DNA from 4 places in the Brucella sp. GW823-FHT04E01 genome. Region 3 is predicted to be linked to each of the others. Evidence: predicted binding sites of a transcription regulator. Region 3 holds the regulator's gene; each other region holds the start of a gene.

Region 1 (3,143 bases), 660 kb from region 3:
TGCACCCACCATGCGCGCTGATAATCAATCGCCAGAGGCGCACGGCGATTATGGATACGATAGAGATAATGCCGGGCACGCGCTGAAAAACGCGCATCGAATGTGTCCGTCGTCTTCTCGACATTCAAGATGCTGACGCGCTCATCCGCCATGACGAGGTGCGCATTGACCGCATCGCGCACCTTGCCTGCACCCCAATCCTTGGTGAGATCGACATGCACGACCTGTGCGGTTGCATGCACGCCTGCATCGGTGCGGCCAGCCGCACTCAGCGTCAAATCTTCCCCGCAGAACTTCTTGAATGCCAGTTCGATGGCATTCTGCACCGCATGGCCGTTTTCCTGCCGCTGCCAGCCAACATAGGGCGTGCCGTCATATTCGACAGTGAGCTTGTAGCGCGGCACCGCTTACAGAACCTTCGAAACCTGTGCGCCACGCAGAAATTCTTGCGCGGGCAATGGCTTGCCGCCGGAACGCTGCAGCGTAACGAGCCGCACGGCCCTTTCCCCGCAGGCAACCGTCAGGCGATCGTCCAGCACCGTGCCCGGTTCCCCGGACCCCTCACCCAGCGCCGAGCGCTGAAGCTTCACACGTTCGACAGCGCCATTGATTTCCATCTCGCACCATGCACCCGGAAAGGGCGACAGACCGCGAATGGTATTGTGCACGTCCTGTGCCGGCTTCGACCAGTCGATGCGCGCCTCGGCCTTGTCGATCTTGGCGGCATAGGTGACGCCTTCTTCCGCCTGCGGCTGCAAGGCAAGGCTTTCACGCTCAAGCGCGCCCAGCGCACGGATCATCAGGTCGGCGCCGATCATGCTCAGACGGTCATGCAGTTCGCCTGCCGTCATGTCCGGCGTGATCGCAACCTTTTCGGCCATGGCAACGGGACCGGTATCGAGCCCGGCATCCATCTTCATGATCATCATGCCGGTTTCGCTATCGCCTGCCATGATGGCACGCTGGATCGGAGCAGCCCCGCGCCAGCGCGGCAGCAGCGAGGCATGGCCGTTATAGCAACCGAGGCGCGGTGCATCCAGAATGGCTTGCGGCAGCAGCAGACCATAGGCCACGACAATCGCGACATCGGCTTCGAGGCTTGCGAAAACGTCCTGCTCTTCCACGCCCTTGAGGCTCTTCGGCGTGAACACCGGAATACCGAACTGTTCGGCCTTTTCATGCACCGGTGACTTGGTCAGCTCCAGCCCGCGACGGCCAGCCGGACGCGGCGGCTGCGTATAGGCCGCAACAACCTCATAACCGTGACCGATGATGGCGGTGAGGATCGGCACGGAAAATTCCGGTGTCCCCATGAAAACGACACGCATTAAAGCACTTTCCCGGGCGCGCGCTGGCTGGCGAGCTTCTTGAACTTCTTGATGACCATATCGCGCTTCAGCTTGGAAATATGATCGATGAAGAGCACGCCGTTCAGATGATCGATCTCATGCTGCAGGCAGGTAGCCATCAGCCCGTCGGCTTCGATCAAATGCTGTTTGCCATCTGCATCGAAGTAATTGACCTTGATGGCGGCTGGCCGTTCCACTTCGGCATAATAATCCGGTATCGAAAGGCAGCCTTCCTCATAGGTGCTGACTTCATCCGTCACGCCGACAATCTCGGGATTGATGAAGACATGCGGCGCTTTCGGTTCATCTTCCTTGGCAAGGTCGATGACGAGCATGCGGATCGGTTCGCCTACCTGAATGGCGGCGAGGCCAATGCCCGGCGCATCATACATGGTGTCGAACATGTCGCCGGCAAATTTGCGCAGCTGGTCGTCAAAGCGCTCCACAGGCTTGGAAACCTGGCGCAGGACGGGATCGGGAAGGATGACAAGCGGTTTTACAGACATGGGCTTTCACGTAATGGCTCACGCGAGAATCGTCAATTACACTTTGCAAAATGTTCTCGTTTTGATCTCATCAAGACGATACGAATCAGCTAAGCTCTCTTCATGGAAAATCAGAATCTCCTGAATGAGCCGATTCTGCAGCTCGGTGCCACATCCTTCACGCTGGGGAATATCCTGCTGGCGGGTATCGTCGTGCTGGTGCTGTGTCTTGCGATTTTTCTGATCGCGGCGACGCGCTCTGCCCGACTTCGCGCGGTTGCGGAAGCACAGGCCGAGGACCGTGCCCGGGATGCAGAATATCGCATGGCGGAAATCCTGAAGGCACAGGCCGAGATGCAGGGCCGGATGCAGACCATGGCCGAGGTATTCGGCTCACGGCAGGCGGAACTCAACCAGTCGATCCGCGAACGGCTCGACGGCATGACGCATCGCATCGGCCAGACCATGACCGAACAGACCCGCTCGACGCATGAAAATCTCGCCAAATTGCAGGAACGTCTTGCCGTCATCGACACGGCGCAGAACAATATCCAGTCGCTCGCCGGACAGGTGGTGCAATTGCAGGCGATCCTCGCCAACAAGCAGACGCGCGGCGCTTTCGGCCAGTCGCGCATGGAAGCGATCATCGCCGACGGCCTGCCGCAGGGGGCCTACGAGTTTCAGGCAACGCTTTCCAACAGCACCCGTCCCGACTGCCTTGTACGGATGCCGAACAATGCACCCTCGCTCGTGATCGACGCAAAATTCCCGCTCGAAGCCTGGAATTCGATGCGCGAAACGGAACAGCCGGAGGCGCGCAAGGCAGCAGTCGCCCAGTTCCGCCGCGACATGGAAGTGCATATCAAGGATGTCTCGGACAAATATCTGATCCCCGGCGAAACACAGGATACGGCTTTTCTGTTCGTGCCGTCGGAGTCCATCTTCGCCGATATTCACGAGCACTTCGAGGCCCTGATCCAGCGTGCGCATCGGGCGCGAGTCGTCATTGTCTCGCCGTCGCTGCTGATGCTGTCGATTCAGGTCATTCAGGCAATCCTGAAGGATGCCCGCATGCGTGAGCAGGCGCATGTGATTCAGGGCGAAGTGATCCGCTTGATGGAAGATGTGGGCCGCCTCGACGAGCGCGTGCGCAAGCTGCAGACCCATTTCGTGCAGGCCAACAAGGATATTGACGATATTCTTGTATCTTCCAACAAGGTCACCCGGCGCGGCGCGAAGATCGAAGCGCTGGAATTTGGCCCTGCACCCGCAGAGGAAGCATCCCGCCCGCAAACGAGACAGGCGGAAA
Region 2 (3,143 bases), on a different contig from region 3:
CGCTCATATAATCTTCATCGACGCTCCCTCGGCGGACAAGATCCTGATAGATGGTTGCAATGATATCGGCATGCTGCGCCGGCGCGATCTTGCGATAATCGGGCAGCGCGCAGGCGTCCCACAAAAGCTCAATGCGTGCCGGTGTCTTGGCAAGCCGCACAATCTCTTCGTCTTTCGACAAATTTTCAAGCGCTTGTTGATCGACGGCTGGCAAAGCCTTGGCCAATCCTTCGATCGGCGCGGGCGTTTCCAGAGAAAATCGCAGGGAATCGAGTGTTGAAAAGTCGAAACGGGCCGTTCGCCACTGCAGGACCTTCACCGGATCGAAATTATGCGCTTCCACCCGCTCGACCAGTTCTTCGTCAAACGGATGCACCTGCCCCGTCACGCCGAAGGTGCCGTCACGCAGGTGTCGGCCCGCACGCCCGGCGATCTGTCCCACTTCTGCGGGCGTCAGATCGCGGAACTGATAGCCGTCGAATTTGCGATTCTGCGCAAAGGCAACATGGTCGACATCCAGATTGAGCCCCATCCCGATAGCATCGGTCGCCACCAGAAAATCGACATCGCCCGACTGGTAAAGCTCTACCTGTGCATTGCGTGTGCGCGGGCTGAGCGCGCCCATCACCACCGCCGCCCCGCCGCGCTGGCGGCGGATCAGTTCGGCAATCGCATAAACCTCGTCGGCGGAAAAGGCGACAATGGCGGAACGGTTCGGCAGGCGGGTAATCTTCTTGGACCCTGCATAGGCCAGATGCGACAGGCGCGGACGCGTCACCACATTGATGCCACGCAGAAGCTTTTCCAGAATGCCGCGCATGGTTCCTGCACCAAGCAGGAGCGTCTCCTGCCGTCCGCGCAGATGCAGGATGCGGTCGGTGAATATATGGCCCCGCTCCAGATCACCGGCGAGCTGCACTTCATCGATGGCCACGAAAGCCACATCGGTGCGGCGCGGCATGGCCTCAACCGTGCAGACGGAATAGCGCGCGCCGGGCGGCACGATCTTTTCCTCACCTGTGACCAGCGCGACATTGGCCGCACCAACCCGTTCCACGACGCGGTTATAGACCTCGCGCGCCAGAAGGCGCAGCGGCAGGCCGATCATCCCGCTTCCATGCGACAGCATGCGTTCGATGGCCAGATGCGTTTTGCCGGTATTGGTCGGCCCAAGCACCGCAGTCACATCGCGGCCACTCAAGGTCAGCGGCAAATCATGGGCAGGGAGTTGGTTCATGCCAATAATCGGGTTCCCGGTACAAGCGCCCGTCACGGGCTGGATGCTGGTTCTTGCGATAGCACTATACGACCTGCACCGGAAGCGCTCCTGTTAAGTTTCAATATGGACGAGTTGCCAGCCTTTCGGCGACCGATACGCATCCGGTCAATAACTTGTCGATTAACGATTGGAACGACTCTGGAACGAATCGGCGACGAATCGCTGACTCGGATAGCTTCGCCTTTTGTTCACGGCAACATATAGTAAGCCTAACACAAAACCCCACAATATGATGAATCGGATGTTCCGCTTTTCTGTGTTTTCCTGACGCGAAACGACACCGCCGTTAACTTTTGGCAAAACCTGTCAACAGGCTGTTCCGGTAGCAAGGCGATTCTTCAGAAAATCTTAATGATTACTGATAGTTCGTTAATCCCTGAACGGTTGCGAACACGATCTTCATTAACCTTCAGGCCAAAGCCGGAACGAATCGGCGACGAATCGCTGATCCGCAAAGTTTCTCCATTTGTTCTCACCACATCTGGTGTTCAAAGTGCCCGACACACCATAGAAAATCGAAACCAGACGAACCTTGATGAGCATTTCTTCGATTTCGCATTAACTTTTCCGGCAATTCCGTATGCCCGACCCCGCCGATTTCAAACGTCTCATTGCGGAAACAAAAAGGCGAACGGAGCTATTTCTCCGCCCGCCTCTGTTCTGATAAAGGCGAAGGTCAGTCGCGCTCGACGCACAAGGCAACGCCCATGCCGCCGCCGATGCAAAGTGTCGCCAGACCGCGCTTGGCATCACGGCGCTGCATTTCGTAAAGCAACGTTGTCAGAACGCGCGCGCCGGAGGCACCTATCGGATGTCCGATCGCAATTGCTCCGCCATTGACATTGACGATATCCGGGTTGAGGCCAAGATCACGGACAACGGCGCAGGACTGCGCAGCAAAGGCTTCGTTGGCTTCGACCAGATCGAGATCACCGACGCTCCAGCCTGCCTTTTCCAATGCCTTCTTCGTCGCCGGAATCGGCCCCGTTCCCATGATCGACGGATCAACGCCAGCCGTCGCCCAGGAAACGATGCGAGCCAGCGGCTTCACACCACGTTTGGCAGCCTCATCCGCATCCATCAGAACGACAGCCGCAGCGCCATCGTTAATCCCGGATGCGTTACCCGCTGTAACCGTTCCTTCCTTGTCGAAAGCCGGTCTCAGCTTGGTCAGAGCCTCCATCGTCGTACCGGGACGGATATATTCGTCTACTGAGACAACTACATCCCCCTTGCGACCTTTCACGGTGAAGGGAACGATTTCATCCTCGAACCTGCCGGCAGTCTGTGCAGCTTCCGCCTTCTGCTGGGAGGCCAGTGCGAACTCATCCTGATCGGCGCGGGTCAACTGCCACTGGCGGGCGATATTTTCCGCCGTGATCCCCATGTGGTAGCCATTGAAGGCATCGGTCAGGCCGTCCTTCAGCATGGTGTCGATCATCTTGAAGTCGCCCATCTTCACGCCCGAACGCAAATGCGCGCAATGCGGCGCCATGGACATGGATTCCTGGCCGCCTGCCACGATGATCTTGGCGTCGCCGGAAAGAATCTGCTGCATGCCGAGCGCGACCGCCCGCAAACCCGAACCGCATAGCTGGTTGATCGAGAAGGCCGTTGTCTCCTTTGGGCAACCGGCGTCCATGGCTGCCTGCCGCGCCGGGTTCTGCCCTTCACCTGCCGTCAGCACCTGTCCGAGAATAACCTCGTCCACATCAGTCGCCGCCACACCGGCGCGTTCCAGCGCGCCTTTGATGACCGTCGCACCCAGTTCATGTGCGGGGATATTGGCAAACGCACCGTTGAAAGCGCCCACTGCGGTACGCGCAGCGCTGGCAATGACGATGGCTTTCTGGTCGGACATTCT
Region 3 (3,143 bases):
CTCCCTGTTGAGCTGTACCTTCTATCTTGCCATGTCAGGTGCGGATGTCGCTGCACAACGAAGCTATGTGATGATTGCAGTCATGCTCGGAGCTTTGCTGGTAGACCGAGCGGCCATCAGTATGCGCAATCTGGCGATTGCGGCCATCGCTATGATTGCAATTTCGCCGCATGAGATACTGGGACCGAGTTTTCAAATGTCTTTTTCGGCTACGGCTGCGTTGATTGCCGGTTATGCCTGGTGGAGCGAGCGCTACGCGGTCAGGCAGGTTGGCACGGAAAAACGTGGGAAGACCGCTTATAGCTTCGCTGGAAAAATCCTGAAGCCGATCACAGCGGCGGCGGCTACTTCGCTCATTGCCGGACTGGCGAGCGGGATTTTTGCAGCTTATCACTTCAACAATACAGCGCCGTTCGGCTTGGTAGGAAATGTCCTCGCTGAGCCTGTAATAGCTCTTCTCGTGATGCCGTTTGCCGTCTTTGGTCTTGTGCTGATGCCATTGCAACTGGACTGGGTGCCTTTGCAGATAATGGGCTGGGGCATTTTCGCAGTCAGGCACATTGCTGCCTTTGTTGCAAAGTGGTCACCAGACGGTAATCCTGGGGCCATGCCCGCACTCACTATCGTTCTCTGGACCATTGCGCTCGTTCTGGTTGTTGTTCTGTCGACCAGATTGAAGGTGTTGGCGCTGCCGTTCATCGTTCTAGGGTTTGCTGCTTTCGTCAGGGAGCCCTTTCCTGACATCGTGATCTCGGAAGATGCCAAACTGGTGGGGGTTCGGCTCGCGGACGGGAAGTTCGCAGTCAATCGAAGCCGACCGTCACAGTTCACAATCGACAATTGGAAAACCGCTTATCTGGTGGAAGAGTTCATTGCGCCGCCATCCGGCAAAAACAAAAAGCGAACTGATGGGGACGGGTTCGAATGCGAAGATGGACTTTGCACGATCAGTCTGCGTAATGGTCGTACACTAGCCTACACCGCAGATGTCGCGATGCTGGAAATAGCCTGCAATATCGGCGATGTGGTTATTCTCGCCGTTTCCGGCAAAGATCTGGCGTGCGAACGTTCCACTATCCTGAGTATCAGCAAGCAGGAACTGGCACTAAAGGGAGCCGTCGAGATCAGGCTCGGAGAAAGGCCAGATCAAAATCGATCTTTCAGAGCTGTACCGGGCGACACCTACGACGTCGCAAAGCCCGGGATGAGCCAGCAAACATCTGAATTGCAGCCGGAGGACCGAATTACCTATGCAATTGATGCGCCAAGTCGTCCCTGGCATCTGCACCGCATCCATTCGCGTCCAGCACGTGGCTTGTCCGAGCGCGAGTACAAACCAAAATCCCACTCCGCTCAAAATGCCGGAGTTTGTTCATCAGGTGTTAGCGATGAACCAACGCGCTGCAACTAAATAAAGAGCGGTTCCACGTTTCTGTTCTTAACTGGAACCGCTCCATTGTTTGAACTCGGAGCTTATCTCCAAAACCGGCTACACTACGATCTAGTAGCGGCGGATCAGGCCCACAAGCTTGCCCTGCACACGAACGCGATCCGGGCCAAATATTCTAGTTTCGTATGCCGGGTTTGCGGCTTCCAAAGCGATGGATGCACCCTTGCGGCGAAAGCGCTTCAAAGTCGCTTCCTCGTCATCGACAAGTGCCACCACGATTTCGCCGGGGTTTGCTGAATCACCGCGTTTAATGATGACGGTATCACCGTCGAAAATGCCGGCGTCGATCATTGAATCACCTCTGACCTCAAGCGCGTAGTGCTCGCCCGCACCGATCATTTCGGGCGGAAGGCTGAGGGAGTGTGTCTGATTCTGGATTGCTGAAATCGGTACACCCGCAGCAATTCGCCCCATGACCGGTACGGACACAGTTCCAGACGTGTCGTCATTGGTAGCCACGGGGGCGGGGCGTGCCGGTGGCGGAGGCGTTTTGCCCAGGCTGCCTTCGATAACGCTGGGAGCGAACTTCTTTTGTGCATTGAGGCCCGGAGCGATGGAATCCGGCAGACGTAACACCTCAAGCGCACGCGCCCTGTTCGGCAGACGGCGAATAAATCCACGCTCCTCAAGGGCGGTGATCAGACGATGGATACCCGATTTTGAAGCCAGATCGAGCGCTTCCTTCATTTCATCGAAAGACGGGGGAATGCCCGTTTCTTTTAGACGTTCATGAATGAACAGCAGAAGCTCGTGCTGTTTACGGGTTAACATGCGCGACACCCTCCCGGCCAAGAATCGAGAAAAACAAAACCAGAACGAACACTATATGTTCCAGTCTTGTTCTGCAATGGTTTTAAAACCATTAACGCTCAGGGTGAGATTGAACGGAATACTTCAGGGCAAGACCATCACGGGCACGGCATGTCAGATGCTGCTTCGAATAACATATATTTTATGATGACTTAGGTCTGTTTTCTCAAGCTTTAGTGAGGCCGAGAATTGCGCTCGATCTACAGCATGAGAACGCGACAATCATCGCCAGCAGTGGCAGCAGGAGCGTTTTCATCCCTGATGAGAAGCGCTTTTGAACCGACGAGAGCTGAAAGCATGGACGAATCTTGGACCGGAAACGGCTTTGCGGTCAGCGTTCCATCAGGGTTTGATTCGATTGTGGCCCGGATATAATCGCGGCGGTGGTCATTCGCAGGCAGGTCAGTGCCCAGCTTTGCAGGTCGGATATCGGCATCGAGGTTCGTTCCGGCAAGCTTGGCGACGAGCGGACGGAGAAAAACGAGGCTGCATACCAAGCTCGAAACGGGATTGCCCGGTAGGCCGATGACATGCACGATCTTGCCGTTCGCTTCGATGCGCCCATACATCAGGGGCTTGCCGGGCCGCATGGCGATCTTCCAGAAGTCGAGATTGACGCCCTGTTTCTGCAGTGCTCCATGCACAAAATCCCGGTCACCGACGGAAGCGCCACCGATTGTCACCAGAATGTCGATGCCGCTTTGCAGGCTGTCTGCTATTGCCTGTTTGATTTTGGCAGGATCATCCGGAATGATCCCTTTATCATGTGGCGCTCCGCCGGCTCGCCTTACTATCTCGGCGATTCCAACGCTGTTCGATGCAACAATCTGGTCTTTTCCGGGTGTTTCGCCCGGTGGAACCAGTTCATCGCCGGTCGCAATGA
Region 4 (3,143 bases), on a different contig from region 3:
GGCATTTGCTCGATTTTCTTATCCGCCAGAGAGTCCCCACTTCTTAGACTGCGGGTAGTTTAACCTCATTTCATTGATGAAAGGCAAATAATTCCATTGTTCCTCGACTGAGCGACCGTTACACATTCGGCAAAGCAACAGAAAAAGCGGAGAAACCACATGAAAACGCCGATGAGCCAGGCGGATGCGGAAGCGATCGCCATTGAAGCGTTGGCGTGGTTGGCTCAGGACAAGGACCTGCTGCCTCGCTTCCTCGCCCTGACAGGCATTGAAGCTGCGTCGATCCGGCAGGCAGCACGTGAACCTGGCTTTCTGGCGGGTGTATTACAATTTTTTCTGACACATGAGCCGACGCTGCTGCGCTACTGCGACGAGGCTGGCCGTGATCCGGCAACAATTGAGAAAGCCTTGTCATATCTGCCCGGCGGGCTGAACCAGCACCTTTAGCAAAGACTTCGATCCGCAATTAAAAGCCCGGCATTGCCGGGCTTCTTGGTAATTATTCAGCAGCGGGATTTGCCGCAGAAACCTCGGCTTCGTTCGAAACCGACAATACGTTCAACTCGTGCTGCTTGCCATCCCGTGCAGTCCAGGAAATCGACTGGCCGGGTGCAAGGCCGATCAGCGCAGTACCGATAGGCGTGAGAATCGAAATTTTGCCCTGCGCGATATCCGCTTCGCCCGGATATACCAGAGTCACCCGACGCTCCTGCCCGTCATTGGAGCGAAACTCCACAGTAGAGCCCATGTGAATCACATTCTGCGGCAAACGCTTCGCAGGAACGACTTTCGCGCGGTCAAGTTCAACCATCAACTCCTCGGCGATCTCCTCGAGACGTTCCGAAACGTTTGTGGCCAGCCCCATCAGACGCTCATAGTCGATTTCGCTAACAACGATATTGGGCTTCTTGCGATTCTTTCCGCTCATGGCGAGTGCTCACTGCTGTTGAAAGGTAATAAGTCTCCGTGCTGTTTCTGCACGAAGCCGTTCAGATTGATTTTAATGAAAGCGCTTATTTGAAATCCGCTTTTGGACAAGCGGCGTACCGTCCCCCGGAGTTCCCCTGCGCTAGGCAGAACTCGAGGGTAGCTATCCCGTGATCGGATAAACCCGATGAAGTATGGATGCAAAACGGTTGTTCATATTGCTAAACTTGGTGATATTCCCGGCAATGTCAAGTGTAAGACCAACCGGGATGATATATCCCCATGGCACTTCGGCCTTTCGATGCTATAAAAGGATGTTCCTTTTATGTTCATCAGACGGTTCGTCCTCATGGCTGACACCATTGCACCTAACAGTTCGGAAAAAGGTGTATGCCGCGACTGCCTTGCGCCGCAAAAATCGCACACTGGCAGACGATGCCATGCATGCGGCAGCCCTCGCCTTCTCCGTCACAGCGAGCTTTATAAGCTCTCTCTGGCGCATGTTGATTGTGATGCGTTTTACGCCTCGGTCGAAAAACGCGACAATCCGGAACTGCGGGACAAACCGCTCATCATCGGCGGCGGAAAACGCGGCGTGGTATCGACGGCCTGCTATCTTGCCCGCATTCATGGCGTGCGATCTGCCATGCCCATGTTCAAGGCACTGGAAGCCTGTCCCGACGCCGTCGTCGTTAAGCCAAACATGGAAAAGTATGTTCGCGTTGGTCGTGAAGTGCGGCAAATGATGCGTGACCTGACGCCCCTCGTCGAACCTCTTTCCATCGATGAGGCTTTTCTGGATCTGAGCGGCACGGAACGCCTGCATAAAGCGCCACCTGCTATTGTTCTCGCCCACTTCGCCAAACGCGTAGAGGATGAAATAGGCATTTCTGCCTCGATCGGGCTATCCTATTGCAAGTTTCTGGCCAAGGTTGCATCAGATATCGAAAAGCCGCGCGGTTTTTCCGTTATCGGTGAAGCAGAAGCCCTGACGTTTCTGCGAGACCGATCCGTCAGCACGATCTGGGGAGTAGGCAAGGCTTTCGCAGCCAAACTGGAGAGTGACGGAATCAGGTCGATTGGCCAACTCCAGACGATGGAAGAAGGTGCACTTATGAAGGCGTATGGCACTATGGGGCAGCGTCTTTACCGTTTGTCACGAGGACAGGACAGCCGGAAGGTCGAGCCGGACCACGACATGAAAAGTGTTTCGGCAGAAACAACCTTCAACAATGACTTGTCGGATGCCAACGATCTCGTTCCTGTTCTTCGGGCGCTCGCCGAAAAGGTCTCGCGGCGACTGAAAGCAAGTGAAATAGCCGGGCGTACTGTCGTTTTGAAGCTGAAAACACACGACTTCAAATCGCGTACGCGCAATCGGCAGCTTTCTGATCCCACCCAGCTCGCGGACAGAATCTTCCGCCACGGATTGCAGCTTCTTGAAAAAGAACTGGATGGAACACGATTTAGATTGCTAGGGATTGGGGTTAGCGAGCTTTCTTCAAGTGATCGCGCCGATCCGCCCGATCTTGTAGACACTCAGGCGACCAAACGCGCCGTCGCCGAAAATGCCATCGACAAGTTGCGAAACAAATTTGGATTGAGTGTTGTCGAAACCGGCTATACCTTCTCCAAGGGCAATCTGGCACGCCCGCAAATGCCGCCAGATCGAGACGACCAGCATTGAAATTACAAAGCGCGAAGAAACCTTTGTAGAAATCTTCTACATTTGGCTCTAACGGCTTGACGAGACCGATCTGTATCAATATTGGAACGGGCCAAGGCGCTACCAACTGATTTGGCAACTGCCTTACGGAAGGCCTCGTGGCGGAGTGGTTACGCAGAGGACTGCAAATCCTTGCACCCCGGTTCGATTCCGGGCGAGGCCTCCAATATTTCCATATATAAAATCAATAGACTATTGAGATCAGCGTCGAATTCGACATGGCGAGCCTTGTTGCATCATGTTGGAAGTTAATTCCTATAAATTACAAATGGTGACGCAAAAATTGGGCGAACCCGTGTGACATCGAGCGCAACATACTTGGCTCTGTTTGTTGTCGTGAACAAAACAAAAGCCTCGGCAGGTGAAGTCTAAAGAAATTGCAGTCATGTTTGGTGGTATTTGTGTTCGTGTAACACGCAATAAATACGTAATTTAGACGCTTTGTAATTTCGACAGAATTGGCAAGCGCAATCCCGCTATTGCCAGATAA

What was found. The regulator LexA, encoded in region 3, represses DNA repair genes until DNA is damaged. The targets are predictions, from matches to a motif close to TGTTCNNNNTGTGTTCNG.
Positions count from the first base shown of each region.
Region 1: AC1RHM_RS05105 (DNA recombination protein RmuC) is a predicted target of LexA. The motif match lies at 1,907-1,924, and genes of this name have one in related genera.
Region 2: AC1RHM_RS20420 (helicase-related protein) is a predicted target of LexA. The motif match lies at 1,408-1,425, and genes of this name have one in related genera.
Region 4: AC1RHM_RS13105 (DNA polymerase IV) is a predicted target of LexA. The motif match lies at 1,243-1,260, and genes of this name have one in related genera.

Region 1 is NZ_JBXAIK010000001.1:1,030,190-1,033,332, forward strand. Features, by position in the region: gene truA (tRNA pseudouridine(38-40) synthase TruA) at 1-404, opposite strand, end outside; gene fmt (methionyl-tRNA formyltransferase) at 408-1,328, opposite strand; gene def (peptide deformylase) at 1,328-1,855, opposite strand; gene AC1RHM_RS05105 (DNA recombination protein RmuC) at 1,958-3,143, shown strand, end outside.
Region 2 is NZ_JBXAIK010000005.1:139,837-142,979, forward strand. Features, by position in the region: gene AC1RHM_RS20420 (helicase-related protein) at 1-1,237, opposite strand, end outside; gene AC1RHM_RS20425 (acetyl-CoA C-acetyltransferase) at 1,956-3,140, opposite strand.
Region 3 is NZ_JBXAIK010000001.1:370,142-373,284, reverse strand. Features, by position in the region: gene AC1RHM_RS01925 (ComEC/Rec2 family competence protein) at 1-1,411, shown strand, start outside; gene lexA (transcriptional repressor LexA) at 1,502-2,221, opposite strand; gene AC1RHM_RS01915 (molybdopterin molybdotransferase MoeA) at 2,461-3,143, opposite strand, start outside.
Region 4 is NZ_JBXAIK010000003.1:569,153-572,295, reverse strand. Features, by position in the region: gene AC1RHM_RS13115 (DUF3572 domain-containing protein) at 160-447, shown strand; gene rnk (nucleoside diphosphate kinase regulator) at 500-928, opposite strand; gene AC1RHM_RS13105 (DNA polymerase IV) at 1,277-2,614, shown strand; tRNA gene AC1RHM_RS13100 (tRNA-Cys) at 2,746-2,819, shown strand.